2 regions of the Micromonospora sp. NPDC003241 genome follow, and region 1 is predicted to be linked to the other one. Evidence: predicted binding sites of a transcription regulator. Region 1 holds the regulator's gene; the other holds the start of a gene.
The links. Region 1 encodes HspR, which represses chaperone genes until heat shock. Its sites were predicted from a motif close to TTGAGTNNNNNNNACTCAA; they were not measured.

Region 1 (15,474 bases):
CCGAGTACGCCAACTACCGCAAGCGGGTCGAGCGGGACCGTGGCCTGGTCACCGAGCAGGCGACCGGCTCGGTGCTGGCCGCGCTGCTGCCGATCCTGGACGACCTGGACCGGGCCCGGGAACACGGCGATCTGGTCGGTCCGTTCGGTTCGGTGGCCGAGCAACTCACCACCGCGCTGGGCAAGTTCGGGCTGACCCCGTTCGGCGAGCAGGGCGACCCGTTCGACCCGACGCTGCACGAGGCCGTGGCGCACCAGACCTCGGCCGACGTCACCGAGCCCACCTGCGTGCAGGTGATGCGTCGGGGCTACCAGATCGGTGAGCGGTTGTTGCGGCCCGCGATGGTCGCGGTCGCCGACCCGGAATAGTGCACGACGGTGACCGGGCCGTCCCGCCCGCCGAACTCCGGCGGGCGGGACGGCCCGGAGCCGGAGGTGGGGAGGAGGTGGACGGTTGAGTTCCAAGGACTGGATCGAGAAGGACTACTACGCGGTCCTGGGCGTGGCGAAGACCGCCTCCGCTGACGAGATCAAGAAGGTGTACCGCAAGCTCGCCCGCGAGTCGCACCCGGATCACAACCCCGGCGACCCCAAGGCCGAGGAGCGCTTCAAGTCGGTCTCCGAGGCGTACGCGGTGCTCGGTGACGACGCCAAACGCCGCGAGTACGACGAGATGCGCTCGCTGTTCGGCTCGGGCGCGTACCGGCGCGGTGCCCGCCCGGGTGGCCAGCCCGGCGGCATGCCGTTCGACGTCTCCGACCTGTTCGGCAACGCGCAGTCGGCCGGCGGTGGCCGGTTCGCCGGTGGCGGCATCTCGGACCTGTTCAGCTCGATCTTCTCGGGCGGCGCGGGTGGCGCAGGCGCTACCGGCCCGGCCCGGGGACGCGACATCGAGACCGAGGTGGCGCTCGACTTCGACGACGCGGTCCGGGGGGTGACCCTGCCGCTGACCCTGCGGGCACCCGGGGTCTGCGACACCTGCCACGGCAACGGTGCGAAGCCGGGCACCGTGCCGAGGACCTGCCAGGTCTGCCACGGTGCCGGGGTGAACCACCGCAACCAGGGTGCGTTCAGCCTCGCCGAGCCCTGCCGCAACTGCCAGGGCGCCGGGACCGTGGTCGACGAGAAGTGCCCGGAGTGCCAGGGCACGGGCGGCGTCACCAAGGCCCGTACGCTCAACGTCCGTTTCCCGGCCGGGGTGGCCGACGGACAGCGGATCCGGCTGGCGGGCCGGGGCGAGCCGGGCGAGCGCGGCGGCCCGGCGGGAGACCTGTTCGTGCACGTCAAGGTGCGGCCGGACGAGCTGTTCGGGCGCTCCGGTGACGACCTCACGCTGACCGTGCCGATCACCTTCACCGAGGCGGTGCTCGGCACCGACCTGCGGGTGCCGACGCTCGACGGCGCGGTGACCCTGCGGGTGCCGGCGGGTACGCCGAGCGGGCGGATCCTGCGTGCCCGGGGCAAGGGGGTCAGCCGTCGGGACGGCCAGACCGGGGACCTGCTCGTCACGCTCGACGTGGTAGTGCCGGCCCGGGTCTCCGACGAGGCACGCGCGGCCCTGGAGACGTTCGCCGCGCAGACCCCGCCGGCGGCGCGAGAACATCTCGACGCGCGGGTGCGTCGGAGCGGATGATGGGTGTAGCGGTGCGGAGGTGAACGGGATGGACGGGTTCGTCGGTTCGGATGACCCCACCTACGAGGCCAAGGTGCTGATGATCTCGGTCGCGGCGCGGATGGCGGGGATGCACCCGCAGACGTTGCGCCAGTACGACCGGCTCGGCCTGGTGCAGGCCGGCCGGGCGGCCGGTGGGGGTCGCCGCTACAGCGTGCGGGACGTGGTCCTGCTGCGCGAGGTGCAGCGGCTCAGCCAGGACGATGGTGTCAACCTGGCCGGGATCAAGCGGATCATCGGCCTGGAGCGGCTGTTCGAGCAGGCACAGCAGCGGGTCGCCCACCTGGAGGCCGAGCTGGAGGCCGCGTACCGCCGGATCGCCGAGCTGGAGTCGCTGGCCCGCTTCCCCGGGCGTGACCTGGTGCCGACGAACCAGACCTCCACGGCCCTGGTGGTCTGGCGTCCCCGACGCAGCCCCGGCCGCTGACGATCGATATCCGGCCCCGGTGCGGTGACAACCGCGCCGGGGCCGTCTCGTGTCTGCGCTCGGGGCGGGATCGTGTTGGCGGCCACGACCGGGCCGAATCCACCCCGTCCCCAGCCCGTCTCCGTTACGCTGAAAATCAGGTCCAAACAACTCAATTCGGACTTCGGCGCTGGCAGGGGGAGCCATGACGGACGCGGCGAAGAAGGTGGCCGAGCAGGCGGAACGCCGGCTCGACAGGTTGTCCGAGAACGTCCAGCGGCGATTCGACCGGATCACCAAGGGGCGGTTCGCCGACCAGGTCCGCAGCGGTCGTTTCAGCGGCCAGGGCGGCCGGTCCACCGGCCCCGCCCCGTCGGGCGGCCGGTCCGCCGGCCCGGACCAGGGCCGAGCCGGTCACGGCGCCGGCCGGGTGCGGACCGACCAGCACCGCCGAGAACACGGCGGCCCACCCCGCTGAAGACCACAGAGGGGCCACAGACGTACGGGCCGGGAGCCACGGGGGTTCCCGGCCCGTCCACACCCCCCAAGTCACACCCCCGGCTGCTCCCCGACATGCCCCGCCCTCAACAGACGTCAACCCCCACGAGGTCGGCAGGCGACGACACGTCCGCCGGCTGGGTGTGGCCCTACCGTGCCCGGCGCAGGGATCAAGCCTGACCGCCCGGAGCCGGGCACGGTAGGGCCACACCCCCCACAGCAACCACTAGAGCCGCCGACCCTCGCGAACCAACCCACCTTCGCACCACTCGCGATACACGAACAGCTCCGGCCGGGACAGCAGCACCCGGCTGTTGTGCGCCCAGGTGCGCATCATCTCGTCGCCGTTGCGCTCGGCCTGGTCGACCAGCTTGCGGAAGCGTCGCTTCGGGTGTGCCCGGAAGTTCGTCCGGATTCCGTCGGCGGCATAGATGTAGAGGCAGTGCAGCGCGAACCGGCGGGCCGGGCAGTGCGCGTCCATCGCCAGGTCGAACAGCGTCATGATCAGCCGGTCGCCGGAGACCAGCAGGTCCCAGTCGGGTGGCATGGACGTCAACGGCACCGAGTCGGGCTGGTACGCCCACGATCGCAACTCCGCCGGACTCGGGTCGACGGGGTTGGCGAAGCCGTGGAACGTTGATTCCTGCACGCTCACCGGCCAACCTTCCGTTCGCGTCGGCGCCGAGGCGTCCGCCCCCCGCGAACCCCGGCTGCTGGGGCGAAACGGTAACGCGGTACCCGTGAGTACGGGTAGCCCCTACAGAAAGCAATTCGGCATCGGTTGCCTGGCCGGGGTGGTCCGGACGGCCGACGATCACTTTCAGTCAGGTCGTGATCACCGGTCATGGTCTATCCGGGGCTGCCGCCCCGGCTGCCTGCACCGCCGCCCGCCGCCGCGACCAGCGTTTGAACCAGGCGGCATCGGGCAGTCGGGCCAGCACCGGCCCGGTCACCACCGTGATCAATACGTACGTGGCGGCCAGGGCGGCAAGTTTCGGCGAAACGGTGCCGGCGCTCACCGCGAGGCCGGCGATGACGATGGAGAACTCCCCTCGGGGCACCAGGGTCAACCCGGCCCGCCAGCGTCCCGGTTCGGTGATGCCGACCCGCCTCGCGGCCAGGTAGCCGGTCAGCGTCTTGGTGGCGATGGTGACCAGGGCGAGCAGTACTGCGGGCAGCAGCACCGGCGGAATGTGCCGAGGGTCGGTGGCGAGCCCGAAGAAGACGAAGAAGACGGCGGCGAACAGGTCGCGCAACGGCGTCAGCAGCTCGGTGGCGTGATGGGCCACCGGCCCGGAGAGCGCGATACCGACCAGGAAGGCACCGACCGCCGCCGACACCTGGAGCTTCGCGGCGACCCCGGCGACCAGCAGGGTCAGGCCGAGCACACCCAGCAGCAGCGCCTCGGGATGGTCGGCGGACATGGCCCGGGAGACGAGATCGCCGTAGCGGAGCGCCACCACCAGCACGACGACCACCGTCAGCACCGCGACGCCGAGCGCGACCCCACCCTTGACCAGCCCGACCCCGGCCAGCAGCGCGGTCACCAGTGGCAGGTAGAACGCCATCGCGAGGTCCTCGACCACCAGCACCGACAGGACCACCGGCGTCTCCCGGTTACCGAGCCGACCCAGGTCCGACAGGATCTTGGCGATCACCCCGGAGGACGAGATCCAGGTGATCCCGCCGAGCACCACCGCGGCCACCCAGCCCCAGCCGAGCAGCAGCGCGAACGCCGCACCCGGCAGCGCGTTGAGCACCGCGTCGAGCACCCCTGCCGGTGCGGCCGACCGCAGGTTGCCGACCAGCTCGTCGGCCGAGTACTCCAGGCCGAGCATCAGCAGCAGCAGGATCACGCCGATCTCCGCGCCGATCGCGAAGAAGTCCTCGCTGGCGTGCAGCTCCAGCACGCCGCCGTGGCCGAGGACCAGACCGGCCAACAGGTAGAGCGGGATCGGCGAGAGCCCGATCCGCCGGCCGAGCCGGCCGAGCAACCCGAGCAGGAACAACAGCGCGCCGACCTGGATGAGCAGGTTGGTGAAGTCGTGCATCCGAGGCTCAGCCGACCGGTGAGCGCACGGCGGACGACCGGGACGCGCCGGGGACGTCCCGGCGGGAGAGTGTCCCCGGCGGGTGGCCGAATTCCGTCATCATGTCGTGGCGTACGCCGCTGCTCGGTTGAGCGGTCTGCTCGACGCGTGCTCGCACGGGCTCAGGCTACTCTCGCGACGGAGGCCGCATGACCGCCCGACGAACTCGTTGCCTGGCAGTTCTCCCGCTGTTCACGCTGCTCGCGGGATGCTCGATCGGGGACATCCGGCGCAGCGCCCCGGCCCCCGAACCACCGCAGGTCACGGCCACCCCCGCGCCGACCACCACGCCGGTCGCGGAGACCCGCACCGCCCGCCTGGCCGTGCCGCAGCGGTACGCGCCGCCGTTCGTCGAGTTCGTCGACGCCGAGAACGGATATGCCCTCTTCGCCGCCTGCGACGACCAGACGCCCGCTTCGGACTGCCCGGCCCTGCTCTGGTCGACCCGGGACGGCGGCCGCTCCTGGCAGCAACTGCGCCACCCACAGCCGGATACCACCCCGCAGCGGGACGGCGACGTCCAGCAGCTCTACACCGCCGAAGGCATCCTGGCCCTGTACGCCCCGCAGGTGGGATGGTGGACGTCCACCGGTCGCGGGGACACCTTCCGGCGCACTCCGGGCGAGGCACCGCCCCGGGCATGGCAGGCGGCCCAGGGACGCTTCCAGCTCATCGAGAGTTCGGGAAAGGTGGGCCGCTGGACGGGACGCACACTCCGCCCGCTGCCTGTCCAGCCGAAGCTGCCCGTGGTGCAATCGGTGGTGGAAACTGACTGGCAGTTCAACAGTAAGGAAAACTCAGGGCCGTTGGTGGCAGCCGGAGCCGACGATGACGGCCGGCCGTACGTCGCGATCTCCGTTGACGAGGGACGGAGTTGGCGGCCGACCTCGGTGGAGTTCGACGGTGCAGTCGGTGTGCTCCGAGTGGTGCGCACACAGAGTGATCTGTGGCTGGTCGGCGAGCGGCCCGATCGCACCGGGTTTCCGGCAGTGTGGCGGCATGGTCCCGCCTGGGAGAGGGTGCCTGCCGAGGGACACCCGGAGACGGGGCAGGTCGTCCCGTTGGGTTTCGGAGTGGCTGCGGTCGTCGGTCCACGGGGCGCCGGTGCGCTGATCGGCAGCGGGTACGTCGACCTGCCCTGGCCGCTGACCGACGAACATCACCTGCGGATGCTCCCCGACAACACTCTCGTCGCCACTGGGCCGCAGTCCGTCCTGCTCGGCACCGGCCATGCCGGCGACCGCACCTGGACAGCGGTGATCATCGAGACGGAGTGACCCGCGTCGAGGAATCGCTCGGGTCCTACTCGGATGGCTTTCGGACGTACGTGCCCTTGCCCTGGTGACCTTCGATCAGGCCCTCGGCCTGCAAAATCAGGAGGGCGGACCGTACGGGTTCTGCCGAGACGCCGTAGTGCGCGGTCATCTCACGCAGGGACGGCAGCTTGGCTCCGGGCGAGTAGTCCCCGGAGCGGATCTTGTCGCGGATGTCCTGTGCGATGCGTTGGCGGTCGGAAACTCGGGGCATGGCAGCAACTCCTGGTAGGCGCCGATCCCTCCAAGGGCATCCCGTCCCAGGACCTACTGTTTGTCGGCCACGAAGACGCCGACACCCTCCAGCGTCTCGGTGAGTCCGGTCGCGCGCAGGATCATCATGGCCTTGCCGACCACGGTGTCCGAGACGCCGTACTCCTTGCAGAGCTGGGCTCTGCTCGGCAGCTTCGTGCCGGGCGGCCACTCACCTGATTCGATCTTGTTCCGCAGTTCGTCTGCGAGCACCTGATACTGCTGCTTGGGCATACACACTCCCCGGATGGCATGCCCATTCGATCACGCGGGGGTCTTCTGCGACCGTCCGCTCGACGGTGGGCGGCGCTGCGTCCTGCACACGGACCATCGGAGCCCCTGCACGACCCGACTGCCGCGTTGACAGCACAGACGGTTCAGCTCGACAGGGCCCGGCACGCGCGTTGACCAGCGGCGGAGGTTCAGGACGCCAGGCGTTTGAACTGGCCTTCCTCTGCGGGGGTGTGCGCGAACAGCAGCCTGTGCAGGTGCAGCAGAAGTCCCGAGTTCAGTGGCTGCCGCGACCGTTGGAACAGGTAGTCCTGGGCGTCCCGGTAGCCGGCGAGTTCCTGCTCGCTGCGAGTGCGGAGGTTGGCGACACGGCCGGCGAGGATGCGGTCGGCCCGTGCGCCGTCGGGGACCACGACACCCCTCGATGGCGGACGAGGCGGTGATGCTGGCGACACGTGCCCGGTCGGCCAACTGGCTGAGGAGGCCCGGCAAACTACATAAAGTTCTGACCCGACATGCAGATTAGTAGTTTCTTTGGGTAGTTCTGCAGGGCTCGCGAATGGGGTGGAGTGGCGGATGTCACACCTCTGAGGTTGAGTGGAATAGGCTCAACTCTGGTTCTGTCGGTACCAGTGGACACACCGATCCAGGGGAGCCCATGAACACCGAACGCCTCACCACCAAGAGCCGCGAGACCATCACCGGTGCCGTCGCCCTGGCCAATCAGCGCGGCCACGCCACCGTGGAGCCGTGGCACCTGCTGCTGTCGCTGCTGGACACCGAGGGCTCGACCGCTGCCGGCCTGCTGCGCGCCGTCGGGGCCGACCCCGCCGAGCTGCGCCGGGCCGCCCAGCGGGCGGTCGACGCGCTGCCCGCCGCGCGCGGCTCCAGCATCGCGGAGCCGACCCTGGCCCGCGAGTTCGTCAACGCCATCGGGGCCGCCGAGCAGATCGCCCGGCCGCTCGGCGACGAGTACACCTCCACCGAGCACCTGCTGGCCGGGCTGGCCCGGGTCGGTGGTGCCGTCTCCGGTGCGCTCAAGTCCGCCGGTGCCACCGAGGAGACGCTGGTCGCCGCGTTCCCGACGGTGCGCGGCGGGGACCGTCGGGTCACCACCGCCGACCCGGAGCAGACCTACCAGGCGCTGGCCAAGTACGGCGTCGACCTGACCGCGAGCGCGCGGGACGGCAAGATCGACCCGGTGATCGGGCGGGACTCCGAGATCCGCCGGGTGATCCAGGTGCTGTCCCGGCGTACCAAGAACAACCCGGTGTTGATCGGCGAACCCGGTGTCGGCAAGACCGCCATCGTCGAGGGCCTGGCCCAGCGGATCGTCGCCGGTGACGTACCCGAGTCGCTGCGGGACAAGAAGCTCGTCTCGCTGGACCTCGGCGCGATGGTCGCCGGTGCGCAGTACCGGGGCCAGTTCGAGGAGCGACTCAAGTCCGTCCTAGAGGAGATCAAGAACTCCGACGGGCAGGTCATCACGTTCCTCGACGAGCTGCACACGGTGGTCGGCGCGGGCAAGGGCGAGGGCTCGATGGACGCCGGCAACATGCTCAAGCCGATGCTGGCCCGGGGCGAGCTGCGCATGGTCGGCGCGACCACGCTGGACGAGTACCGCGAGCACATCGAGAAGGACCCGGCCCTGGAGCGGCGCTTCCAGCCGGTGCTGGTCGGTGAGCCCACCGTCGAGGACACCATCGGCATCCTGCGCGGGCTCAAGGAGCGCTACGAGGTGCACCACGGCGTACGCATCACCGACGCCGCCCTGGTCGCCGCCGCCGCGCTCTCCGACCGGTACATCACCGACCGCTTCCTGCCGGACAAGGCGATCGACCTGGTCGACGAGTCCGCGTCCCGGCTCCGGATGGAGATCGACTCCCGGCCGGTCGAGGTGGACGAGATCGAGCGGGCGGTCCGCCGGCTGGAGATCGAGGAGATGGCGCTGGCCAAGGAGCCGGATGCCGCCTCCGCCGAGCGCCTGGAACGGCTGCGCAAGGAGCTGGCCGACAAGCGCGAGCAGCTCACCGCGCTCTCCGAGCGGTGGCACCTGGAGAAGAGCCACATCACCAAGCTCTCCACCGCCAAGGAGGAGCTGGAGCGGTTGGGTGGCGAGGCCGAGCGGGCCGAGCGTGACGGCGAGCTGGAACGCGCCGCCGAGCTGCGTTACGGGCGCATCCCTTCCCTCCAGGCCGAGTTGACGAAGGCCGAGGAGGAACTCGCCCGGTTGCAGTCCGCAGGCGCGATGCTCAAGGAGGAGGTCGGCGCGGACGACATCGCGGCGGTCGTCGCCTCCTGGACCGGCATCCCCGCCGGCCGGCTGCTGGAGGGGGAGACCGCCAAGCTGCTCCGGATGGAGGAGTCGCTGCGCGAGCGTGTCGTCGGCCAGCCCGAGGCGGTCGGCGCCGTCTCCGACGCGGTACGCCGGGCCCGTGCCGGTGTCGCCGACCCGGACCGCCCCACCGGCAGCTTCCTCTTCCTCGGCCCGACGGGTGTGGGCAAGACCGAGCTGGCCAAGGCGCTCGCCGAGTTCCTCTTCGACGACGAGCGGGCGATGGTCCGCATCGACATGAGCGAGTACGGCGAGAAGCACTCGGTGGCCCGTCTGGTCGGCGCTCCGCCCGGCTACGTCGGCTACGAGGAGGGCGGCCAGCTCACCGAGGCGGTGCGTCGCCGGCCGTACTCGGTGATCCTGCTCGACGAGGTGGAGAAGGCCCACCCGGACGTCTTCGACATCCTGCTCCAGGTGCTCGACGACGGTCGGCTCACCGACGGCCAGGGTCGTACCGTCGACTTCCGCAACGCGATCCTGATCCTTACCTCGAACCTCGGGTCGGCGGTGATCAGCGACCTGACGCTCGCCGAGGAGCAGCGCCGGGAGGGCGTCCTCGCGGTGGTCCGGTCGCACTTCAAGCCGGAGTTCCTCAACCGGCTCGACGACATCGTGGTCTTCGCCGCACTCCAGGGCGACGATCTGCGCTCCATCGTGGACATCCAGTTGGCCCGCCTGCGCAAGCGACTGGCCGACCGCCGGCTCTCGCTGGACGTCACCGACGCGGCGCGGGGCTGGCTCGCCGAGCACGGGTACGACCCGATCTACGGTGCCCGGCCGCTGCGTCGACTGGTCCAGTCGGCGATCGGCGACCAGCTCGCGAAGGCGCTGCTCGCCGGCCAGATCCGGGACGGCGACACGGTGCGGGTGGAACTCGCCGACGCCAAGGACGGCCTGTCGGTGAGCGCCGCCTGACCCGTACCCACGACGTCGGACCTCCGCCGCCGCCCCGCCTCAGCGGGCGGCGGCGGGCCGTCCGGGTGAGGATGGAGACATGTTCGGGATCGGGCGCAAGAAGGACCCGGAGCTGACCGCTGCCGTCACGGCGCTCGCCGAGGCCGGCCGCGTCGCGTTCGGCGGGGTCGGGATCGCGGGCGCGACGCTGCCGGAGACCGAGGCCTACGAGCGCGTCGCGGCGATCGCGGCCGACCGTCCCGACGAGGTACGCGAGCAGCTCGACCGCCTGCTCACCACCGGCTCCCCGGCGGCCCGGGTGTACGCCGCCACGCTGCTCGAACAGCTCGACCCGACGGCCGGACGGACGGCCTGGACCAGGCTGCGTTCCGACGCGGCGGAGGTGGACACCGCCGTCGGTTGCGTGCTGGACCGCACCACGGTCGGCGAGTACGCCGCCCGACGACTCGACGATTCGTGATCTGACGGCCGGTCGGCTCCGTCCGATCGGTGCTGCCGGATCTTGTCCGGTCCTCCTACGCTCCGTGCCATGACCGCGACCGCCGAGGATTCGGCCGCCGTACCTCCGCCTCGCCCACCCCGCCCCGGGACCGTCACCGCGGCCTTCTGGTTGCAGCTCACCATCGCGCTGATCCTCTTCGGACTCGTCGCGCTGATCGTCGTCGAGGCGTTCCAGTGGGATGCCGCGATCGACCGGGCGGCACGCCAGGTGCCCGATGCCGACCCCGGCGAGGTACGCGCCGAGCGGGTCAGCAGCGTCAGCATGTCGCTGGTCTTCGGCCTCCCCGCCCTCGCCCTGGGGCTCTGGATGGCGCTGACCGCCGTCGGCGTACGGCGGGGCAGCAACGTCGCCCGGGTCATGGTCTTCGCGGCCAGCGGTGCCGAGCTGCTGCTCTGCTTCTTCCAGGCGTGCGCCGGCGTCTTCTTCATCCCGTTCATCGCGATCGCCGCCACCGGGGCGGTCGATGTCGGGGAGGCCCCACCGCCGGACGACGAGTTCTGGCAGGAGTCGGAGTTCTTCGAGGTGCTGTACGGCGAGCCGCGCACCTTCGAGATGGTGTTCTTCCCGCTGGCCGGTCTCGGTGTGCTGACGGTGCTGGCTCTCACCGTGGTGGTCGTGCTGCTGTTGACGATTCCGCCGGCCAACCGTTGGTTCGTGCCGAAGCCCGAGGCGGCCGTGCCACTGACCGCCGGAGGAGACATTCCGAACGCCTACCTCGCCACCTACCCCCTCCCGACGCCCTACCCCGCACCCGGCTATCCCGCACCCGGCTATCCCGCACCCGGCTATCCGGCACCTGGTTATCCCGTGCCTGGCTATCCGGTGCCGCCCGGCTTCCCGGTCCCGCCCGGCCAGCCCGCGCCGTTCGGCGGTCCCGTCCCGACCGGCTACGTCGTGCCCCCCGGCTATCCGGTGCCCCCGGGCTTTCCCGTGCCCCCCGGATATCCCGTACCTCCGGGCTATCCGGTCCCGCCGGGCTATCCCGTGCCCACTGGCCATCCGGTCCCGCCGGGCTACCCGTCGCCGTCCGGTCAGCCCGGTCAGCTCGTGCCCGGCCATCCCGTCGCACCCGGTCAGGTGGGCTCCCACGAACCGGACACGCATGCCAGTCCGCCGGCCTCGTCCGACCTGTCAGCAGAGTCAGGGCCGCAGGCCGAGCAGCCCGCACCGGTGGGCGAGCAGTCGGCGTTGACGGACGGGCAACCTGCGCCGTCGGGTGAGCAGGCCGCACCCTCGGCCGTTGACCCGGGCGCCGTTGACCCGGGCGCCGTTGACCCGGGCGCCGTTGACCGGGGCGACCGATCGGCTCCGGATTCGGGCGGGAACGGGCGATAGTCGGCCGGCGACGACTTCACCCGCGCCGGTCGCGGTTACCGTCGTCACCGACGTACCTGGGGAGGTGACGGGTGGACGAGGTGACGGCGTACCTGGTGATCGCGCTCGGGTGTCTGCTGGCCGCGCTGGCCGTCGTCGCGCTCGTGGCGCGGCGGCGGGGCCGGCGTCGGCCGGCGGCCGGGCCCGGCCGGCGTGCCACCGGCGGGCCGAGGACCGATCCGCGTCGCATCGAGGTCGGCGACATCGTCGAGATCGGTGACCTGTCGTACGTGGTGCGCGGATCGATCCGATTGGTCGAGGGCGAGTGGAGCTGGGCCGAGCACCTGCTCGACGACGACAGCGGGCGGTACCGGCTGTCGGTGGCCGAGAACCCGGAGTTCGAGCTGGTGCTCTGGGAGCCCCAGCCGGGGAGGGTGCGGACCGTCGGAGCCCCGGCGGTCGACGCCGCCGGGCGACGGTACGTCTGGCACGAGTCCGGCCAGGCCCGGTACACCGCGACCGGTGTGACCGGACTCGCCCCGAGCGGGACCGTGCGCTACCACGACTATCGGGCACCGGGCGGAGCGCGGCTCACCTTCGAGGCGTACGGCGAGTCGGGCTGGGAGGTGGCCCTCGGCCACCGGTTGGATCCGGGCGACGTGACCGTGTACCCGCAGGGGCGCGGCTCGTGAGAGCAGATCCGGTTCAGCTCGACAGCGGCCTACGACGACATCACCGAGGACGGATCTGGGTACACCGCTCCTGAGCCGACGCGCCCGCCCAGACGGCGTCGTGCCGTGCCGGGTTGGCCAGCAGCCGATACGGTGAGTCGCGTTCCACGGAGGGAGAAAGATGGTCGACCCGCAGAACACCCCGGTCCGGCAGCGGCCGGGTGTGGTGACGATATCCACCTACTTGCTGTTGCTCTTCGCGATCTGCCAACTGATCAGTGTGGTCGTCACGCTGGCCACGATCGGCACGGTCCGTGACGTGATGGACGAGGCGTACCGCGGCACCAGTGTCGAAGGAGCGGAGAACCTCGCCGACGTCGCCGTCGTCTTCGGCGTCGCCACCGCCATCTTCCTGCTCGTCGTGGCGCTCGCGTTGTTCGGCCTCGGCTTGCTGAACCTGCGCGGAAAGAACGGTGCCCGGATCGCCACCTGGGTCGTCGGCGGCATCATGCTCTGCTGCACCGGTTTCAGCCTGATCAGCGGGCTGGCCGGCGGTATGAGCATGCCCGGTGGCGAGACCAGCGGCGACATGCCGAGCGCCGACGAGGTCCAGCGCCGGATGGAGGAGGCACTGCCCGGCTGGGTCACCCCGGTCAGCCTCCTGCTCGGTGTGATCAGCCTGCTCGCGCTGCTGGCCGCGCTGATCCTGCTGGCGCTGCCGAAGGCGAACGAGTTCTTCCGCAAGCCGACCCAGCAGTGGGAGCCGCCCATGCCCGGCGGCAACTACCCGAACCAGCCCGGTTACCCGCAGACGCCCGGTTACCCGGGTGCCGCGCCGCAGTCGGCCGATCCGGGCTACCCGCCCACTCCCGGTCAGCCGCCCGCCGGTGGCCCTGGTGCGCAGCCTCCGCAGTTCGGAGGTCCGGGACAGCCCGGCGATCAGCCGCCGACCGACCGGCCCAACTGACCGCCGGTGAGTTAGGCGCGACTGCGACGGTCCCTCCGAGTAGGTTGCAACCCGAACACCTACCGGAGGGACTCGTCGTGTCGTACCCCGAACAGGCGCCGCCGCGCCGGCCGGCCGTGGTCGTGACGGCCGTGGTGGTGCTGGCGGTGATGGCGGTGGGTGCGCTCGGGTACGCCGTGGCCGGCCTGAGCATCGTCGGCGGCACCGGGTCCCGGTTCCGCGCGGCGGCCGTGGGTACGTCGGCCGACTCCGCCCAGGTCGACGCGATGGTGACCCTGCTGCGGGGGGTGGTGGTCGGGGCCGCCGTGCTGAGCGTGCTCGCGGCCCTGCTTCTCGCCGGTCTCGCGGTCGGCCTGATCGGCGGTCGGCCCGCCGCCCGGGTCTCCACCTGGGCGGTCGCCGGGCTCGGGATGCTCCTCGGTTGCTGCGGCATCGGAACCCTCCTGGTCCAACGCGCCACCCCCCTGGACTTCGGCGACGACCAGGCCGCTGCCGAACTCGTCGCCCTGGTGGCGGACGCCTACCCGTCGTGGTGGATTCCGATCACCACGACTCTTTCGGTCGCGCAGGTGCTCGGTTACCTTGTGGTAGCCGTACTGCTGGCGATGCCGTCCGCCAACGCCTGGTTCCGTCGCCGCCCGGTGCCCCCGCACCACCCCCAGCCACCGTCGTACCCACCCGTGCACCACCAGCCGTCCGCGTATCCGCCGCCGGTCGCGCCGCACCAGACCTATCCGCCGCCCGGGGCGCCGCCGTCGTCCCCGTATCCGCCGAGGTGAGCAGACCAGTGACGCCCGACCAGCCGAGTAGCGAGCGATGGGCGTTGATCACCGGGGCGACGGCGGGGATCGGAGCGGCCTTCGCCGATCGGCTCGCCTCCGACGGATGGCACCTGGTGCTGGTCGCCCGGGACGCTGAGCGACTCGCCGCGCAGGCCGCCGAGCTGACCGGCCGGTACGGCGTCGAGACCGAGACGGTGCCGGCCGACCTGTCCACCGACGACGGCTGTGCCGAGGTGGAGCGACGGCTCGCCGCCGCCCCGCCGGTGGGGCTTCTGGTCAACAACGCGGGGATCAGTCTGAACAAGCCGTTCCTCAGGTCGAGCCTTGAGGACGAGACCCGACTGCTCCGGCTCAACGTGCACGCGGTGATGCGATTGACACTCGCTGCGCTGCGCACGATGACTGAACGGCGAGATGGGGCAGTGATAAATGTCTCTTCCGTCGCTGGTTTCGGTGCGATCATGCCGGGATCGACGTACTCCGCCAGCAAGGCGTGGGTCACGAACTTCAGCGAGTCCGTCGGCCAGTCCGCCCGCCCCTTCGGCGTACGCGTGATGGCGCTCTGTCCCGGCTACACCCGGACCGAATTCCACCAGCGAGCCGGCATCGACATGTCGAAAACTCCCGAGTGGTTGTGGCTCGCCGCGCCCGACGTGGTCGCGGAAGCCTTACGTGACCTGCGAAAAGGCAAGTTGGTCAGCGTTCCATCGTGGAAATACAAACTGGCCGTCGCCGGTCTGCGGCACGCCCCACGCGGATTGCTCGACCGGGTGGCCCGGGACACCCGTGGGCGCATCGGCCGCGATCGCGGTTGACGGCGACACGTCGTCGTCCGGTGCAGCGGCGGCGAGCGCGAGATCACTCGATCCGAACCGCCGATCGACGTAGCGTAGTCGGACATCGCCACTCATCTGTCCCCCGGAAGGGTTGCCCGGGGTGGCCCGTCCACCCGGCACACAGACTTGCGCAGTACCCTCTATCGCCATGGGGGACCACGACGACCTGCGTAAATTCATCTCCGACCTGGCTGTGGTCCACGGCCGGGTAGTGCTCTCCTCCGGGCAGGAGGCTGACTGGTACGTCGATCTGCGTCGCATCACGCTCCATAACCGGGCGGCCCCCTTGGTCGGTCGGGTGATGCGGGAGTTGACCGCCGACTGGTCGTACGACGCGGTCGGTGGCCTGACATTGGGCGCCGACCCGATCGCCATGTCGATGCTGCACGCGACCGGCCGTCCGTTGGACGCGTTCGTGGTGCGGAAAGCGGGCAAGGCGCACGGGTTGCAACGCCGAATCGAAGGCCCCGACGTGACCGGACGTCGGGTGCTGGCGGTGGAGGACACCTCCACCACCGGCGGAAGTGTGATGACCGCCGTCGAGGCCCTTCGCGAGGCCGGGGCCGACGTGGTGGGGGTGGCGGTTATCGTTGATCGTGGTGCCGGCGACGCGGTGCGAGCCGCCGGATTGCCCTATCGGGCGGCCTATACGTTGGCTGACCTCGGCCTTGTGGCGTAAAAGTCTGCCGAT
Region 2 (15,474 bases), on a different contig from region 1:
TGCCCGAGATGGAATTGCTGCCGTGGACGAACATGCTGCTGTCCGCGCCGATGCCGGTCACCGGCGGGCCGACCGTGGGATCGACCTCCACCGGGTACTCCCGCTCCGGATCGGCCAGCCACGCTCGGTCCAGCGTCATCCGCAACGCCGGTCGACCACCGGTGTCGAGCAGTTCGTAGCGCACGCCGGTGGAGGTGGCCGGACCTCGGGACCCGGCACCGGCGTCCACCATGTAGCCGGGCGGGATGACGGCCCGTTGTACGCCGTCCTGGTCCGTCAGGACGACCTGGCCGTCGACGAGCTTCGCGGTCAGGTCACGCAACCGCAACGGGAACACGTATGAGGTCGGCGCGGCGGCGGAGTGCAGCACCAAAGTCTCCTTGACCCCGCCGGGGCGCGGTTCAAGGCGCAGGTCCACCTCCGGCCGGACGCCCGGGTAGGTCACCGCGTCGTTGGCGACCTGTCCGGCCACCCCGGCGGCGTCGGCGAGCCGGAACCCGAACTCGGCTCCGCCCTCGAACGTCAGCCGGACCAGGTCGTCCGCGTCGGAGCGGCCGGCTAGCCACACCTGCGTCGCGTCCGCCGAGTTCTGCCAGCCCGAGCCGTCCGGGGCGGACATGAGGGCACTGTCGATGGGTGCCCAACTGCCGTCCAGGCGCCGGAAGTTGAACGGCGCGGCGGAGAATTCGGTGGTCTGGCTGCCGTCGGCGTTGTCGTACACCCGCTTGCGCGCATCCCGCTCGGCGGGCCGCTCCCGGCTGGTGGCCGGGTCGAATCCCTTGGCGGCGCCGGCGGGTCGCTTGGCCACCCGTGCCTCGTTCTGGGGTGGCTTGACCGCCTCTGCCGGCCGGCGCAGCGGGTAGTGACCCCGCTCCGTGGTCGGCAGTTCGCGGTTCACCTTCTGCCGCGCGACGGCGGCGCGCCCGGCCGCCGAGCCCCACTGCTGGCCCGGTTTCGCCCCGGCGGCGGCGACCCCGCCGCCGTCCGGGCTGCGCTGCCCCGCAGGGAGCGGCGGCAGGCCGACCACCCCGCTGCCACCAAGGTTGAGTGTCATCACGCCGGCCAGGGTTGCCGCGACGAGCGGATTCACCGCGGCCGCACGCAGCAGGGCCGCGCGCCCCGCTGGTCGCCTGGACCGGTCGAACGTGCGCCGAAGACCGAAGGACATTGTCAACCCCGGGAATGTGGGAGAAATGGGCGGGTGAGGGCGCCGAAGCGGCGGGATAGCCGTCAGAAGCTGGTGAGATCGGCCTGCTCAAAGCGACACGCTGATATGCGGGACTGCCTGTCCCGGTCAACAGTCAGATGTGTTGGTGTCGGAGGCGTTCGAATAGAGAAGGTCAGACCTCTAGTGCGAATGAGGGCCGCTCCGACAGATTCCTCGAGACCAATACTCCAGCATGCGGATGAAACATAACCTCACACCCCCGTGTGCTGTTCGCCTTCAATGCGCCGCTGTACGGTCTCAGTGCATGCTCGCCGTGTCAAGGAATAATCTCATCGACTTAATCCGACACGATGCCAGCCTGCGAACATCACTCAAAGTTATCGAGCTAGCCTGGACTATCGGGACCATTAATCGTGACTCATCCGACCATGTCCGATATGCACGCCAAGTGGGGCACCCCTTGGCAACCAGGAGCCTAGGGCCGCATGATGAGCGTCATAACCGCGTCGAACCGGGTCCGATCACGTCACACATGAACCGTCGGCCGGCACGACAATGGACCCTCCTGCAGGGTCGAATAATCACGGGGAGGCATTACTTCCATCATGTCCGATACTGGTTCAGTAAACGCGCCGCGTTCTCGAACTTGGCGCAAGGTGAAGCATTTTCTAATGGCAATCGCGGTCGCCACCGGAAGCCTCTCGACACCGCTCGCCGCATCACCGGCACAAGCTGCGGACGGCTTCACATGCTCGGGGGCAGGCACCTTCTTCCGCGTTGCCGATGACGGCCGGGGCAGCATGACAGTGCGCCGGTACAGCACGCCGGGTACGTCTGGCGGGGAGTGGCTAGCAGGCACCAACCCTCCTCCCAGTGTGGGATGGCACGGTTACGGCCGCCTGCTGGGCGGTCCGGACGGCCGGGTCTACGGCATCAATTCGCAGGGGCTTCACCGTCACCGCTGGACCGGCTCCGGGTGGGCCAGCGGCGACCAGGAGACCTGGCGAATGAGCACGGGTTTCACCCAATTCGCCACGGCGGCCAATCGAGACAAGATAACCGTCGATGAATCGGGCGACTTCTATCTGATCGACGCCAACGGCGCATTGCGCTGGTACCGCTACGTCGAGTCGACGAAATCGTGGGCCTTCTCTGGGCGGCTGATCGACAGCGGCTGGAACAAGTACAACCTGTTGGTCGCCACCTCACCCGGGGTGCTCTACGCACGGGACGCCAACGGTCAGCTCTATCGCTACCGCTTCGACCCGGTGGGGCAACGCTGGATCGACCGGGACCGTCTGGTCGGCGGCACCGGATTCGCTGGATTCACCAAGGGTCTCTTTACCGCTGGTGGTGACACCCTCTTCGGCGTCCGGAGCAATGGGGAACTCCATCAGTTCCGTTACCGCGAGGACATTCTGAACTGGGAGTTGACCTACAACCGGATCGGCACCGGATGGGACACCACGATCGCGTCGTTCGCCACCACGAACACCTGCCGCCAGAGCGCGGTCAGCAACCCTCTACCATCGACGCCGGTTCAACCGGACGCCCCGATCGCCGTGCTGCAGGCGCCGGCCGTGAACAGCGCGGTCGGCACCCTGGAGGTCGCCTACGCGGACAACATCGGCCAACTGCGACACGGCCGGGTCGACCCGAACTCCCTCTGGTCGATCCAGTGGTCCGCGGTGCCCGGCGTCGAGGCGTACACCGGCAAGCCGGCCCTGGCCGCGGACGCGCAGAACCGGATGAACGTCTTCGCCCACGAAACCGGCAGCCACATCGCGCAGCTGACCCAGAAGACCCCGGCCATGCCGGACTGGGAGCCCTGGTTCGGGTTGGCCGGAGCAATGAAGTCCGAGCCCACCGTGGTCAGGCTCGCCGACAACAGCCTCGTGATCTTCGCGTCCGACGCGGCTGGCCTGCTCTGGCATCGCCGCCTGAACAGCGACGGCACCCACCCGCTGCCCTGGACGTCACTCGGCGGCACCCAACTGACCGGCACCCCGATCGTGCACGCCGGCGCGGACGGCACGGCGACCATTCTCGGGGTGAACGCGGCCGGTGAGGTGGTCACCGCCACCTGGCGGGCCGGCGCGCTGACGACCGCATGGGTCAGTCTCGGCGGCACCGGTTACCTCGGCACGCCGACCGCCACCGTGCTGCCGGGACGCCGCATGATGGTCCTCGCCCGACACGGCGACGGAGCTGTCCGGGCCCAGCTACAGAACAGCGACGGCACCTGGCCGCGCACCTGGACGGCAGTGGGCGACGGCTCGATCACCCTCGCCGGATCGCCCAGCGCGCTACTCAGCCCCAGCACGGGGCGGGTCTGGGTCTTCGTCCGGGCCACCGACGGAAGCATCTACCGATCACGGCAGACCCTCGCCGGATCCACGACGTGGACCTCCTGGGGGCCGGTCGCCTCGGGTGAAACCTACGTCGCCGATCCGACGGCGTTCACCTGGCAGAACTCGGGCGGGCAGCAGATCGGCTTTGTGACGCGGACCGTCAACTCCAGCGTCCGGCTGTACGCCGGTGACGAGACGATCGACACGGCGGCGGTCCGGGCCAGCCGGACCGCCGCCGGGGACGCGTTCACCCGGCACGATCTTCCGGCGCCACCCGAGCGCTGATCGCACCGCCGGCGGCCGCCGGGTCACCTCGACCCGGCGGCCGCCGCTCGATCACCACCAGCCGTGCTCGCGGGCGAGGCGGACCGCCTCGGCGCGGTTGTCCACACCCAACTTCTGCACCGCCAGCGCGAGATAGTTGCGGACGGTGCCGCTGGAGAGATGGGCGCGGCGGGCGATCGCCGCGACCGACGATCCGTCCTCGGCCAGCCGCAGCGTCTCCAGCTCGCGCGGGGTCAGCGGACACGGCGGGATGGTCAGCGCGTCGGCCGCCAGCGCCGGGTCGACGTACCGGCCACCGGCGTGCACCCGGCGGATCACGTCGGCGAGCGCCCCGCCCGGCGCGCCCTTGGGCAGGAAGCCGCGCGCTCCTGCGGACAGCGCGCGGGCCAGGTGCGGCGGGCGGCCCTGCCCGGTGAGGATGACCACCGCGCAGTCCGGCAGCACCCGGGACAGCTCGGCGGCGACACCGAAGCCGTCCTGCCGGGGCATGGTCAGGTCGACCACGGCCACGTCGGGCCGGTGGGCGAGAGCGGCGCTGACCGCCGCCGTCCCGTCGGCCGCCTGCGCGACGACCGTCAGGTCCGCCTCCAGCTCCAGCAGGGCGGCCAGGGCGGTACGGATCAGTTCCTCGTCGTCGGCGAGCAGGACCCGGATCATGCGGTGGCCGGTACGGTCGCCTCGACGGTGAACACGCCGTCGGCCCGGTCGACGCGCAGCCGCCCACCGGCACCGGCGAGCCGCTCGGACAGCCCACGCAGGCCGTGGCTGTGCCGGTCCGCCGTCCCCGTCCCCGTTTCGGTCGCTCCGTCGTTCGTCACGGTCATCCGCACCTCGTCCTCCCGCTGGCTGATCTCGATCCGGCACCAGCCGGCCCGGCTGTGTCGCAGCACGTTGGTGCCGGCCTCGCGGAGCACCGCCGCGAGCTGGGTGGCCGCCTCCGGCGGCAGCTCACCGGCGGGCGGCACGACCGTGCACCGTACGCCGGACGACCGCAGCACCTGCGCCACCGCGGTCACCTGCTCGCCGAGGTCGACCCGGCGGTAGCCGTGCACCGTCCGGCGCAGTTCGGTCAGCGCGGTGGCGGCCAGCCGCTGCGCCTCGCCCGCCTCCCGGGCGGCCCGCGACGGGTCGGCGTCGGCCAGCCGGGCGGCCAGCTCGGCCTTCAGCGCGATCACGGTCAGGTGGTGCCCGAGCAGGTCGTGCACGTCCGCCGCGAAGCGTAACCGCTCGTGCGCGGCAGCCAGCCGGGCCTGGGCCGCCCTCCCCCGCTCCGCCTGCACCAGCAGCCCCCAGAACCACACCTGGAAGCCGTTCACCAGCGCGACGCCGGGGCCGGCGGTACCGACGACCAGCAGCGCCTGGCCGATCGACGCGCCGGTCACCCCGGCCACCGCCCCGGCGACCACCATCGCCAGCACAGTGGCCGGAAGGGCCGCCCGCAGCGGCGCCAGCAACGGCACCCCGCCGACCGTCGCCGCGCCCAGCCAGGCCCAGGTGGGCCAGTCGCCGACGGCGACCGGTGCGGCCAGCGGGATCCCGAGCACCGCGACGGCGGCGTACCCGATCCGCAGCCGTCGGCGCTGCCGGGCGGACCCGCCGGTGGTCACCGCCGCACCCACCGCCGCCGCCAGGACCAGCGTGAACGCGACGATGGCGAGTACGCCGGAGGCCACCCGCCACGGGTCCGGCTCCCGCAGCGGGCCGATCGCCGGCAGGAACAGGGTGGCGACCATGCCGGAGGCGAGCGAGACCCGCGTCGCCGTCCGGGCCCGGCGCAGCGTCCGCTCGCCGCCCGGCACCGTCCCGTCCGTCACCACGCCGGTCAGGGTAGAACCCGCTACCCCACGGGGCGTACCCCCGTTCCGCCCGGTCCGACCGGGCGTCGTGCCCGGCCGACCGGGGACAGAACGCGGATTGTCGCCGCCGCCGCGCGCCGCCACGATCGACGTCATGACCGACGCCCTCGCCACCCCCGGCGGACCGACCCCGTCCACCCCGACGATCCACGGGCCACCGGCGACGCCGGTCCGCCACTCGCGCCTGACGCCGCTGGCCCGGCACCTGTTGGAGATGGCGCTGGCCATGGTGGCCGGCATGCTCGTGCTCGGTCCGGCCCGCGCCGCCCTGGGCGGACTGCTCGGGCTGGCCCCGGCCACCCCCGGCGTCGCGGCGCTGCTGATGGCCACCGACATGAGCATCGGCATGGCCGTCTGGATGTGGTTCAGGGGACACTCCGGTCCGGCCGTCGGCGAGATGGTCCTGGCCATGTACGTGCCGCCGCTGGTGTTGCTGCTGCCGTACCAGGCCGGGCTGCTCGACGGGGATGCCCTGATGATGGGCGCGCACGTGCTGATGGTGCCGGCGATGGTGGCGGCGGTGCTGCGGCGCCGGGCCGAGTACGCCGTGCACCGCCCGAACCGCGCCGCGCCGCGACACCCGTGGGCACGGGCGGTGACGCAGCGCTGGCCGGCCGGGCTGGCGCTGCTGATGACCGCCGACACCTGGAGCGCACCCGCGCCGCTGGCCGCGTACACGCTGCTGGTCCTGCCGGCCGGGTACCTGATCATCGGTACGGTCCGGCGGCAGTGGAGCGTACCGGGCGCGCTCCGGCTCCAGCTCGTCGGCCTGGCCGGCTGGTCGGGCCTGGCGCTGCTCGCCGTGATCGTCGGCGGCACGGCCGGGCAGTGGCTGGTCGCGATCGGGTGGCTGGCCCACGCGGGCTGGGACGTGATCCACCACCGGACCGGCCAGGTGGTGCCTCGCGCCTACGCCCAGTGGTGCGGTGTGATCGACGCGGTCCTCGGGATCACCATCATCCTGGCGCTGGTCACCGCGTAGCCGACTGTCTCCGTGGGGCCCGCCGACACCCGGCGGCGGGCCCCGACCGCGTGTTGCCGGTGGTCGCCGCAGCGGCCGGGTGGGCGTGATGAAAGGCTTGACCCATGAGTTCCACGCCCGTACCGCCCGACGCGACCATGGATCCGCCCGCCTTCACGGACCTCGGCCTGCGGCCCGAACTGCTCGCCGCGCTCTCCGCACTCGGCTACGAGGAGCCGACGCCGATCCAGCGGGAGGCGATCCCGACCCTGCTGACCGGCCGTGACCTGCTCGGGCAGGCAGCCACGGGTACGGGCAAGACGGCCGCGTTCGCGCTGCCCCTGCTGCAACGGATGCCGGACGACCGGCCCGGCGGCGATCCCCTGGCGTTGGTGCTGGTGCCCACCCGGGAACTCGCCGTGCAGGTGTCCGAGGCGTTCCACCGGTACGGCAAGGACCTCGGCGCCCGGGTGCTGCCGATCTACGGCGGGCAGCCGATCGGCCGCCAGCTGCGGGCGTTGGACCTCGGTGTGGACGTGGTGGTGGCCACCCCCGGCCGGGCGCTGGACCACATCGCCCGGGGCACGCTACGGCTCGGCAACCTGATCACGGTCGTCCTCGACGAGGCCGACGAGATGCTGGACATGGGGTTCGCCGAGGACATCGAGGCGATCCTGGAGCACGCCCCCGCACAGCGCCAGACGGTCCTCTTCTCGGCGACCATGCCGTCGCGCATCGAGGGCATGGCCCAGGCCCACCTCACCGACCCGGTCCGCATCCTCATCGCCCGCGAGCAGCCGGTGGCCGGTGCGGCACCCCGGGTACGCCAGAGCGCGTACCTGGTGGCGCGGGCGCACAAGCCGGCGGCGCTGGGCCGGGTGCTGGACGTCGAGTCGCCCACCGCGGCGATCGTCTTCTGCCGCAGCCGCGAGGAGGTCGACCGGCTCACCGAGACGATGAACGGACGCGGCTACCGGGCCGAGGCCCTGCACGGCGGGATGAGCCAGGAACAGCGGGACCGGGTGATGGGCCGGCTGCGTTCCGGCACCGCCGACCTGTTGGTGGCCACCGACGTGGCCGCCCGGGGACTCGACGTCGAACAGCTCAGCCACGTGGTCAACTACGACGTCCCGTCGGCACCCGAGTCGTACGTGCACCGCATCGGCCGGGTCGGTCGCGCCGGCCGGGAGGGCGTGGCGATCACCCTGGCCGAGCCCCGGGAACACCGGATGCTCAAGACCATCGAGCGGGTCACCGGCCAGCGCATCACGATCGACAAGATCCCCACCGTCGCCGACCTGCGTACCCGCCGGCTGGAACTGACCCAGGCCGCGCTGCGGGAGAGCCTGCTGGAGGACGACCTGGAGCCGTTCCGGGTCATCGTGGAGACGCTCAGCGACGAGTTCGACCTGATGGAGGTGGCGCTCGCCGCGGTGAAGCTGTCCCACGAGGCGACCCTGCCCGGCTCCGACGAGGCCGAGGAGGAGATCCCGCAGGTGGCGGTCCGTCCGACCCGGGACGCTCGGCCCGGCCAGGACACTCGGGGTGACCGTCGGCCGGCACGGCCCCGCACCGGCGGCACCACCCAGGTCTTCATCGGGCTGGGCCGGCGCGCCGGAGTCCGCCCGCAGGACCTGGTCGGGGCGATCACCGGGGAGACCGGCATCCGGGGCCGGGACATCGGCTCGATCGAGATCGCCGACCGGTTCTCCCTGGTCGAGGTGCCCAACGGGGTGGCCGACGAGGTGATCGCCGGGCTGCGCAACAGCACCATCAAGGGCCGCAAGGCGACCGTACGCCGCGACCGCGACGAGCGTCGCTGAGGTGTGTGTGTAAGGAAGGGCCCCTTGTTAACGCCTGCGGTATAGCAGGGAGCCCTTCTCACCACGGCATGCCCTGACATGCGGCGACTGGCGCCACCCCGCACGGGATGACGCCAGTCGGCGGTGCTTCGTGTTAGTAGGGGACCCCTGCTCTACCGCAGGCGTTAACAATGGCCCCCTCCTTACATGCCTCCTTACATGCCGCCCTGCACGCGCACGTCGCTCAGGCGGCGGCGAGCGCCTCACCGCCCAGCGACGCCGGGTCGATCTCGGCCGGGCGCAGCGCCAGGGCGAGTACGTCGGCGACGTCGGCGAGCGTGTGCACGGTCAGCGCCTCGCGGACCTCGGTGGGCAGGTCGTCGAGGTCCGGCTCGTTACGGGCCGGGATGATCACCTCGGTCAGACCGGCCCGGTGCGCGGCGAGCAGTTTCTGCTTCACCCCGCCGATGGGCAGCACCCGGCCGGAGAGCGTCACCTCGCCGGTCATCCCGAACTCGGGGCGTACCGGTCGGCCGCTGGCCAGTGACGCCAGCGCGGTGACCATGGTGATGCCGGCGCTGGGGCCGTCCTTGGGTACCGCGCCCGCCGGGACGTGCAGGTGGATCCGCCGCCCGGCGAGGGCGTTCGGGTCCAGACCGAGTCGACGGCCGTTGGCGCGCAGGTAGGAGAGCGCGATGTGCGCCGACTCCTTCATCACGTCGCCGAGTTGACCGGTCAGGGTCAGTCCCGGCTCACCGTCCATGCTGGTCGCCTCGATGAACAGCACGTCGCCGCCGGCACCGGTGACCGCCAGCCCGGTGGCCACGCCCGGCACCGCCGTCCGCTCCGCCGACTCCGGCGTGTGCTTGGGTCGGCCGAGGTAGCGGGTCAGGTCGTCGGCGCCGACGCGGACCGGCGTCGGGTCGTCGGTGAGGGCCACCGCGACCTTCCGCATGACCTTCGCCAGGGCCCGCTCCAGTTGCCGTACGCCGGCCTCCCGGGTGTACTCCCCCGCGATCCGGGCCAGTGCCGGGGCGTCGACGTCGACCTCGTCGGTGGTCAGTCCGGCCCGCTCCCGCTGCCGGGGCAGCAGGTGGTCCCGGGCGATGGCCACCTTCTCGTCCTCGGTGTAGCCGTCCAGCGTGACCAGTTCCATCCGGTCCAGCAGCGGGCCGGGGATGGCCTCCACCACGTTGGCCGTGGCGAGGAACAGCACGTCGGACAGGTCGAGGTCGACCTCCAGGTAGTGATCCCGGAAGGTGTGGTTCTGGGCCGGGTCGAGCACCTCCAGCAGGGCGGCGGCCGGGTCACCGGCGTACCCGACGGAGAGCTTGTCGACCTCGTCGAGCAGCACCACCGGGTTCATCGAGCCGGCCTCGCGCAGCGCCCGCACGATCCGGCCGGGCAGCGCGCCGACGTAGGTGCGCCGGTGGCCCCGGATCTCGGCCTCGTCGCGTACGCCGCCGAGGGAGACCCGGACGAACCTGCGGCCGAGCGCCCGGGCGACGGACTCGCCGAGGCTGGTCTTGCCGACGCCGGGCGGGCCCGCCAGGGCCAGCACCGCACCGGAGCCGCGACCGCCGACCACACCGAGGTTACGGTCGGCCCGCCGGTTGCGCACCGCCAGGTACTCCAGGATGCGGTCCTTCACGTCGGCCAGGCCGGCGTGGTCGGCGTCGAGCACGGCCCGCGCCGCCGCCAGGTCGGTGTTGTCCTCGGTACGCGTGCTCCACGGCATCTCCAGCACCGTGTCGAGCCAGGTACGGATCCAGCCCGCCTCCGGGGAGGCGTCACTGGCCCGCTCCAGCTTGCCGACCTCGCGCAGTGCCGCCTCGCGTACCTTCTCGGGCAGGTCGGCGGACTCGACGCGGGACCGGTAGTCGGCGGAGCCCTCCGGGGCGTCCTCGCCGAGTTCCTTGCGGATCGCGGCGAGTTGCTGGCGCAGCAGGAACTCCCGCTGCGACTTCTCCAACCCCTCGCGGACGTCGGAGTTGATCTGCTCGGTGACCTCCTGCTCGGCGAGGTGGTCCTTGACCCAGCCGACGAGCAGTTCCAGCCGGGCGGTGACGTCCGGCGCGGCGAGCAGTTCGGTCTTCTGCGCCAGGGTGAGCCAGGGCGCGTAGCCGGCCGAGTCGGCCAGTTCGGAGAGTTCAGTCATCCGCTCCATCGCGTCGATGACCTGCCATGCGCCGCGCTGTTGCAGCACGGAGGTCACCAGGGCGCGGTACTCGCGGGCCAGTTCCCGTGCCTTGCCGGCCGGGGCGGGCTCGTCGATCTCGGTCGCCTCGACCCAGAGCGCCGCGCCGGGCCCGGGTACCCCGGAGCCGATGCGGGCGCGGGCGAGGCCGCGGACGACTGCGGCGGGCTCGCCGCTGGGCAGCCGACCGACCTTCTCGATGGTGGCGATCGCGCCGACGGAGCCGTACTCGCCGTCGAGGCGGGGCACGGCGAGCAGCCTGCGGTCGCCGGTCGCGCGGGCCGCGTCGACGGCGGCCTGGGTGGTCGGGTCGAGGGTCACCGGGATGACCATGCCGGGCAGCAGTACCGCGTCGGTCAGTGGGAGTACCGGAAGAGTTGCCATCGAACACCTGCTATCGCATTGAGTTGAGCGTGTCTGACTCAAGTCGAAGCGCGCCACCGTTGTTCCACGGTGTGACCCAGCACACGAACCACCCGACCTTCAGGTGGCGCCGACACATCCGTACCGACCACGGGAACGCCGGGTAATCGGGATTTACGCGCGGCGCAAAACGCGAGAGCCGGCAAGCAGGGGCTTTTGTTGCGCAATTGCCGGGCGATGAGTCAAACTTTGACCACACCCCGCCAGACACAGGGAGTAATCGACGATGGCGAGAAAAGTAATCACGGTGCTGACTGACGACCTCGACGGCGGAAAGGCCGATCGGACGGTCGAGTTCAGCCTGGATGGCGTGAGCTACACCATCGACGTCTCCGACGAGAACGCGGGAGTCCTGCGCAAGGCGCTGGATCCGTTTATCAATGCGGGCCGACGGCTTGGACGCGGCAGCACCGACACCGGTCGCGGTCCGCGTCGGGTCACCGCTGCGGCCCCCGGAATGAACCGCGAGCAGAACCGCGCGATCCGGGAATGGGCGGTCAGCAACGGCTACAAGATTTCCGAGCGGGGTCGTATCCCGGTCGAGGTCGTCGAGGCGTACAAGAACCGCTGAACAGCGGCGTCGCCACACAACGTCGCGGGCCGTCCGGAACCTCGTTCCGGACGGCCCGCGTGTCGTTTCGGGTCGGGTCAGTTGACTTGGATCCGCACCGCGTCGAAGGCGGGGGTCTGGTTGGCCCGCTCCGACATCGGGATGCGGTGCGAGCCGTCACCGGCCCAGACCGCGCACTGCGCGGTGCCGGAGTCCGGCAGACCCGGGATCTGGATGACCACGCTGTCCGGCTGGCGACCGCCGCCGCCGTCCTCGGTGGCGACGAAGAAGGCCGGTACCGGATCCGCCGCCGGCGCCTCGTTCGTGTTGTTCAGCATCCGGCAGGCGGTGTGGAAGTGGCCTCGGGTCAGGCCCTCACCGTTGAGCAGCGAGCTCTCCAGGTAGTAGCCACCCTGACCGGCCGGGAGGAACCGGTCCCGGACCAGGTTGCGGGTGCTGACCCGCAGCGAGAAGCCCTCGTTGCGGTTGATCTGCTGCGGGAACTCGGTGATCAGCAGCGACGGGTTGTTCGCGGCCGAGCCGACCTCGCCGAAGGCGGTGCTGATGCAGCGGTTGCCGTTCTGGAAGCCGTCGTGCGGCTGGAGTTGGCTGTTGTTGCAGTTGTTGGCCAGCACGTCGAGGCCGTTGTTGCCTCCGCCGTTGTTGCCGCCGTTGTTGTTGCCCCCGCCGTTGTTCCCACCGTTGTTGGGGTTGTTGCCGCCGTTGTTCCCACCGTTGTTGTTGTTCACCGGCTGCACCTGGCAGGCGGCCAGACCGGCGAGGCCGCGCGGCCGAGGGCCGAAGCGGTCGATGGAGATGGTGATGCGGTCGAGCGTGGCCCGCCGCTTGCTGGCCAGCGGGTCGAGGATCGCGTTGCGGATGAACGCCTGGCCCTTGTTGCCCTCGGCGGCCAGGCGCTGGTCGGCCTCGGTGATCTGGGTCTGGAGCAGGGCCAGGTTGCGGTCCACCTCGGCGCGGGCCCGGTCGGGCACCTGCGGCAGGCGGCTCACCACGTCGGGACAGGCCACGGCGAAGGAACCGGCGGGGGTCGCGCCACCGTTGCCGCTGCGGGTCTCCTGGCACTCCTCCACGGACTGCTGCCCGTCACCCCAGTGGTTGGTCACCCATCGACCGTTCTGGAAGGTACGGGTGGTGGTGGCGCCACGGGCGGTCGGCGCGGTCGCACCCGGGCTGGGCTCCACACACTCGGCCGAGATCGGGCGGGTCTGCTGCTTGTTCGGCCGTCGGTCACCGGCCGACGAGATCTGGGTAACGGCGACGACGCCACCGAAGACGGCGAGCGTGGCACCAACGGCCAGAAGTCGTTTGGTCCGCGTGTTACCTGATGGTCTGCGTGACCGGGTGGACCTGCGCATCGAATTGCTCTCCTTCTCGATCCGGTACCTGACGCGTGACTCGACGGACCGAACGGAATCGTGGTGGCGCGCTCGACGGAGGCCGTTCGAACGCACCGGTGGCACGTCGACAGACGACGATGCCCTTTCCGCACCGTCTCCCGCGCCGCCCGGCGCGGGTTGGGGAGATCCTGTCCATTCCCGGTGAGGTACGGCCCCGCCGTGGCGGGAGTTCAAAAGAAGGTGGACTTTTTTTCGGCGACCCGGGGCGTACTGCTCCGGGGCAGGTCAGACCTGGTGCAGATGGTCGTAGGCGAAACCGTCCACGAGTTCGTCGCGGCGCTGCCCGAGTCGCCGGATGTCGTCGAGCAGATCGGCACGACCCACCACGTCGGGAGTTTCCGTATCGAGGGTGCGCAGACGCTCACCGACAGCGAGTGCGGCGAGGTCCTCGGCCAGTCGTGCCGGATCGACACCGCAGGAGAACCGGTACGTCCGCAGGACGACCCGTTCCACCAGGAACTCGCCGGGACGCACCTCGACCCAGCTCCACCCCTCGACCGGGCCGTCGGCCCAGCGCACGTGCAGCCCGCGCAGGATCGGGTCCGCCAGTCGCCGTGCCACGTACGCCTCGACGGCCTCGGCCCGGGCGAGCGCGCCGAGGTCGTTGACCGCGCCGGTGCGCCCGTCGGGCAGCCGGCCGACGATGTCGCGAAACCCGACGGCGGGTACGTCCGAGCCAGCGGCACCGTCGGCGTACCGGCGGGCGTCCAGCACGTACCCGACGATGCCCGGACCGTGGTCGACGGCGCGCAGGGTGGCCGAGCCGATCCGCAGCAGCGGCAGGCCGACGCTGGCGGTGACCGCCTCGACGATCCGGTCCACCCGACGGGCGGGGGCATCCGGCGCCGGCTCCCGGAACTCGACCGCGAACTGCGGCAGGCCGGTGTCGTCGGCGCAGACCACGTGGTCGAGCACCACGCGGGCGGCGGTGTTCCACTGGCTGCCGGTGAGCCCCGGCGGGCGACGTCGGATCACCTCACCCAGGCGCCGGCCGGCGTGCACCCGCTGCCCCGCACGGGCCAGCACGGGCGTACGCCCACCGGCCGGAATCGTCGACAGCCACGCGTCGCCACCGGTCATCGTCGTATCCACCCAATCCTGCCGCCGACCGACCGAGTCTAGGATGACGATCATGCCGGGCGGCTCCCCCGGTGGGCCCCTGGTGACCACCACGACGGTGACCGACCGCGCCGGAGGCGAGGAGGTGGACGGGTGCGGGTGGTCTCCCTGGTGCCCTCGCTGACCGAGGCGGTGGCGGTGACCCTGCCCGGGCTGCTGGTCGGGGCCACCGACTGGTGCACCGCTCCGGCCGATCTGGACGTGCCCCGGGTGGGCGGCAGCAAGTACCCCGACCTGGACCGGGTCCGCGCGTTGCGACCGGACCTGGTGCTGCTCAACGTCGAGGAGAACCGGCGCGAGGACGCCGACGCGCTGGCCGCCGCCGGAGTGCCGGTCCGGGTCACCTATCCGCGTACGGTGGACACCGCCCTGACCGAACTCGCCGACCTGCTGCACGACCTGGGCGCATCCACCGAACCCGAGTGGCTGGCGGAGGCGCGTCGGGCCTGGGCCGACCGGCCGGCTCCTGCGGTGCGGCACCGGGCGGTGGTGCCGGTGTGGCGACGCCCCTGGGTGGTGCTCGGCACCGACACCTTCGCCGGTGACGTGCTCCGTCGGCTGGGCGTGGCCAATCTCTACGCCGGGCAGCCGGAACGGTATCCGCGACCCACGCTGGACGAGCTGCGCGCCACCGCACCCGACCTGGTCGTGCTGCCGGACGAGCCGTACCGCTTCACCGCCGACGACGGGCCGGAGGCGTTTCCGGGCGTACCGTGCGCCCTGCTCTCCGGACGGCACCTGACCTGGTACGGCCCGTCGCTGGCCGAGGCCCCGTCGGTGCTGGCCGACCAACTGGCGAACCCGGTCGTCGTCGGCTGAGCGCCACCGGCGCCCGGACACTCCGGTGCCCGACCCCACGGCGCCCGACTCACCCGACGCGTGAGCGCCCCGACGCCGTGCCGACAGCGCTGGCGTGCGCCCGTCCCGTACCCGGTCCGACGGCCCGGGCCGGAAGGGGTCGAAGGTCCCGTCCGGTCCGGGCCCGGTCGGCCCTGACCGCACCCGACCCCACCGGCGTCCAATGGAGGTGTCACCGGGACAGCGGTGCCAAGCAGAGAAGGGACGTGGACATCATGACCGCGATGATGGAGCGGAACACCGCCGCCAAGACCCCGGGGGCCGAGACCGTTCGGGAGCAGGTCAACCGGAAGCGAGCCACCCGCTACCTGCTCGCCGGGCTGCGCCTGGCGCTGGGCTGGATCTTCCTCTGGGCCTTCCTGGACAAGCTGTTCGGCCTGGGGTTCGCCACCGAGGGCAAGAACGCCTGGATCAACGGCGGCAGCCCCACCAAGGGCTTCCTCAGCTTCGGCGTCACCGGTCCGTTCGAGGGCTTCTACCAGAGCA

Region 2: a site for HspR is predicted at 11,028-11,046, ahead of lon (endopeptidase La). Genes of this name have one in related genera too.

What each region holds. Positions count from the first base shown of each region.
Region 1 covers NZ_JBSFSO010000002.1:243,156-258,629, forward strand. Annotated here, with positions in the region: gene grpE (nucleotide exchange factor GrpE) at 1-368, shown strand, start outside; gene dnaJ (molecular chaperone DnaJ) at 454-1,632, shown strand; gene ACWDVW_RS02915 (heat shock protein transcriptional repressor HspR) at 1,661-2,098, shown strand; gene ACWDVW_RS02920 (hypothetical protein) at 2,283-2,555, shown strand; gene ACWDVW_RS02925 (hypothetical protein) at 2,802-3,230, opposite strand; gene ACWDVW_RS02930 (cation:proton antiporter) at 3,418-4,626, opposite strand; gene ACWDVW_RS02935 (hypothetical protein) at 4,634-4,783, opposite strand; gene ACWDVW_RS02940 (hypothetical protein) at 4,815-5,942, shown strand; gene ACWDVW_RS02945 (winged helix-turn-helix domain-containing protein) at 5,968-6,192, opposite strand; gene ACWDVW_RS02950 (winged helix-turn-helix domain-containing protein) at 6,246-6,464, opposite strand; gene ACWDVW_RS02955 (hypothetical protein) at 6,653-6,874, opposite strand; gene clpB (ATP-dependent chaperone ClpB) at 7,120-9,711, shown strand; gene ACWDVW_RS02965 (hypothetical protein) at 9,791-10,171, shown strand; gene ACWDVW_RS02970 (hypothetical protein) at 10,241-11,548, shown strand; gene ACWDVW_RS02975 (DUF4178 domain-containing protein) at 11,620-12,219, shown strand; gene ACWDVW_RS02980 (hypothetical protein) at 12,380-13,165, shown strand; gene ACWDVW_RS02985 (hypothetical protein) at 13,243-13,944, shown strand; gene ACWDVW_RS02990 (SDR family NAD(P)-dependent oxidoreductase) at 13,953-14,762, shown strand; gene ACWDVW_RS02995 (orotate phosphoribosyltransferase) at 14,932-15,462, shown strand.
Region 2 covers NZ_JBSFSO010000035.1:446-15,919, reverse strand. Annotated here, with positions in the region: gene ACWDVW_RS23730 (LamG-like jellyroll fold domain-containing protein) at 1-1,054, opposite strand, end outside; gene ACWDVW_RS23725 (tachylectin-related carbohydrate-binding protein) at 1,774-3,804, shown strand; gene ACWDVW_RS23720 (response regulator) at 3,856-4,461, opposite strand; gene ACWDVW_RS23715 (sensor histidine kinase) at 4,458-5,621, opposite strand; gene ACWDVW_RS23710 (hypothetical protein) at 5,755-6,642, shown strand; gene ACWDVW_RS23705 (DEAD/DEAH box helicase) at 6,747-8,444, shown strand; gene lon (endopeptidase La) at 8,668-11,004, opposite strand; gene ACWDVW_RS23695 (histone-like nucleoid-structuring protein Lsr2) at 11,270-11,614, shown strand; gene ACWDVW_RS23690 (hypothetical protein) at 11,692-12,969, opposite strand; gene ACWDVW_RS23685 (hypothetical protein) at 13,237-14,145, opposite strand; gene ACWDVW_RS23680 (helical backbone metal receptor) at 14,224-14,949, shown strand; gene ACWDVW_RS23675 (hypothetical protein) at 15,204-15,474, shown strand, end outside.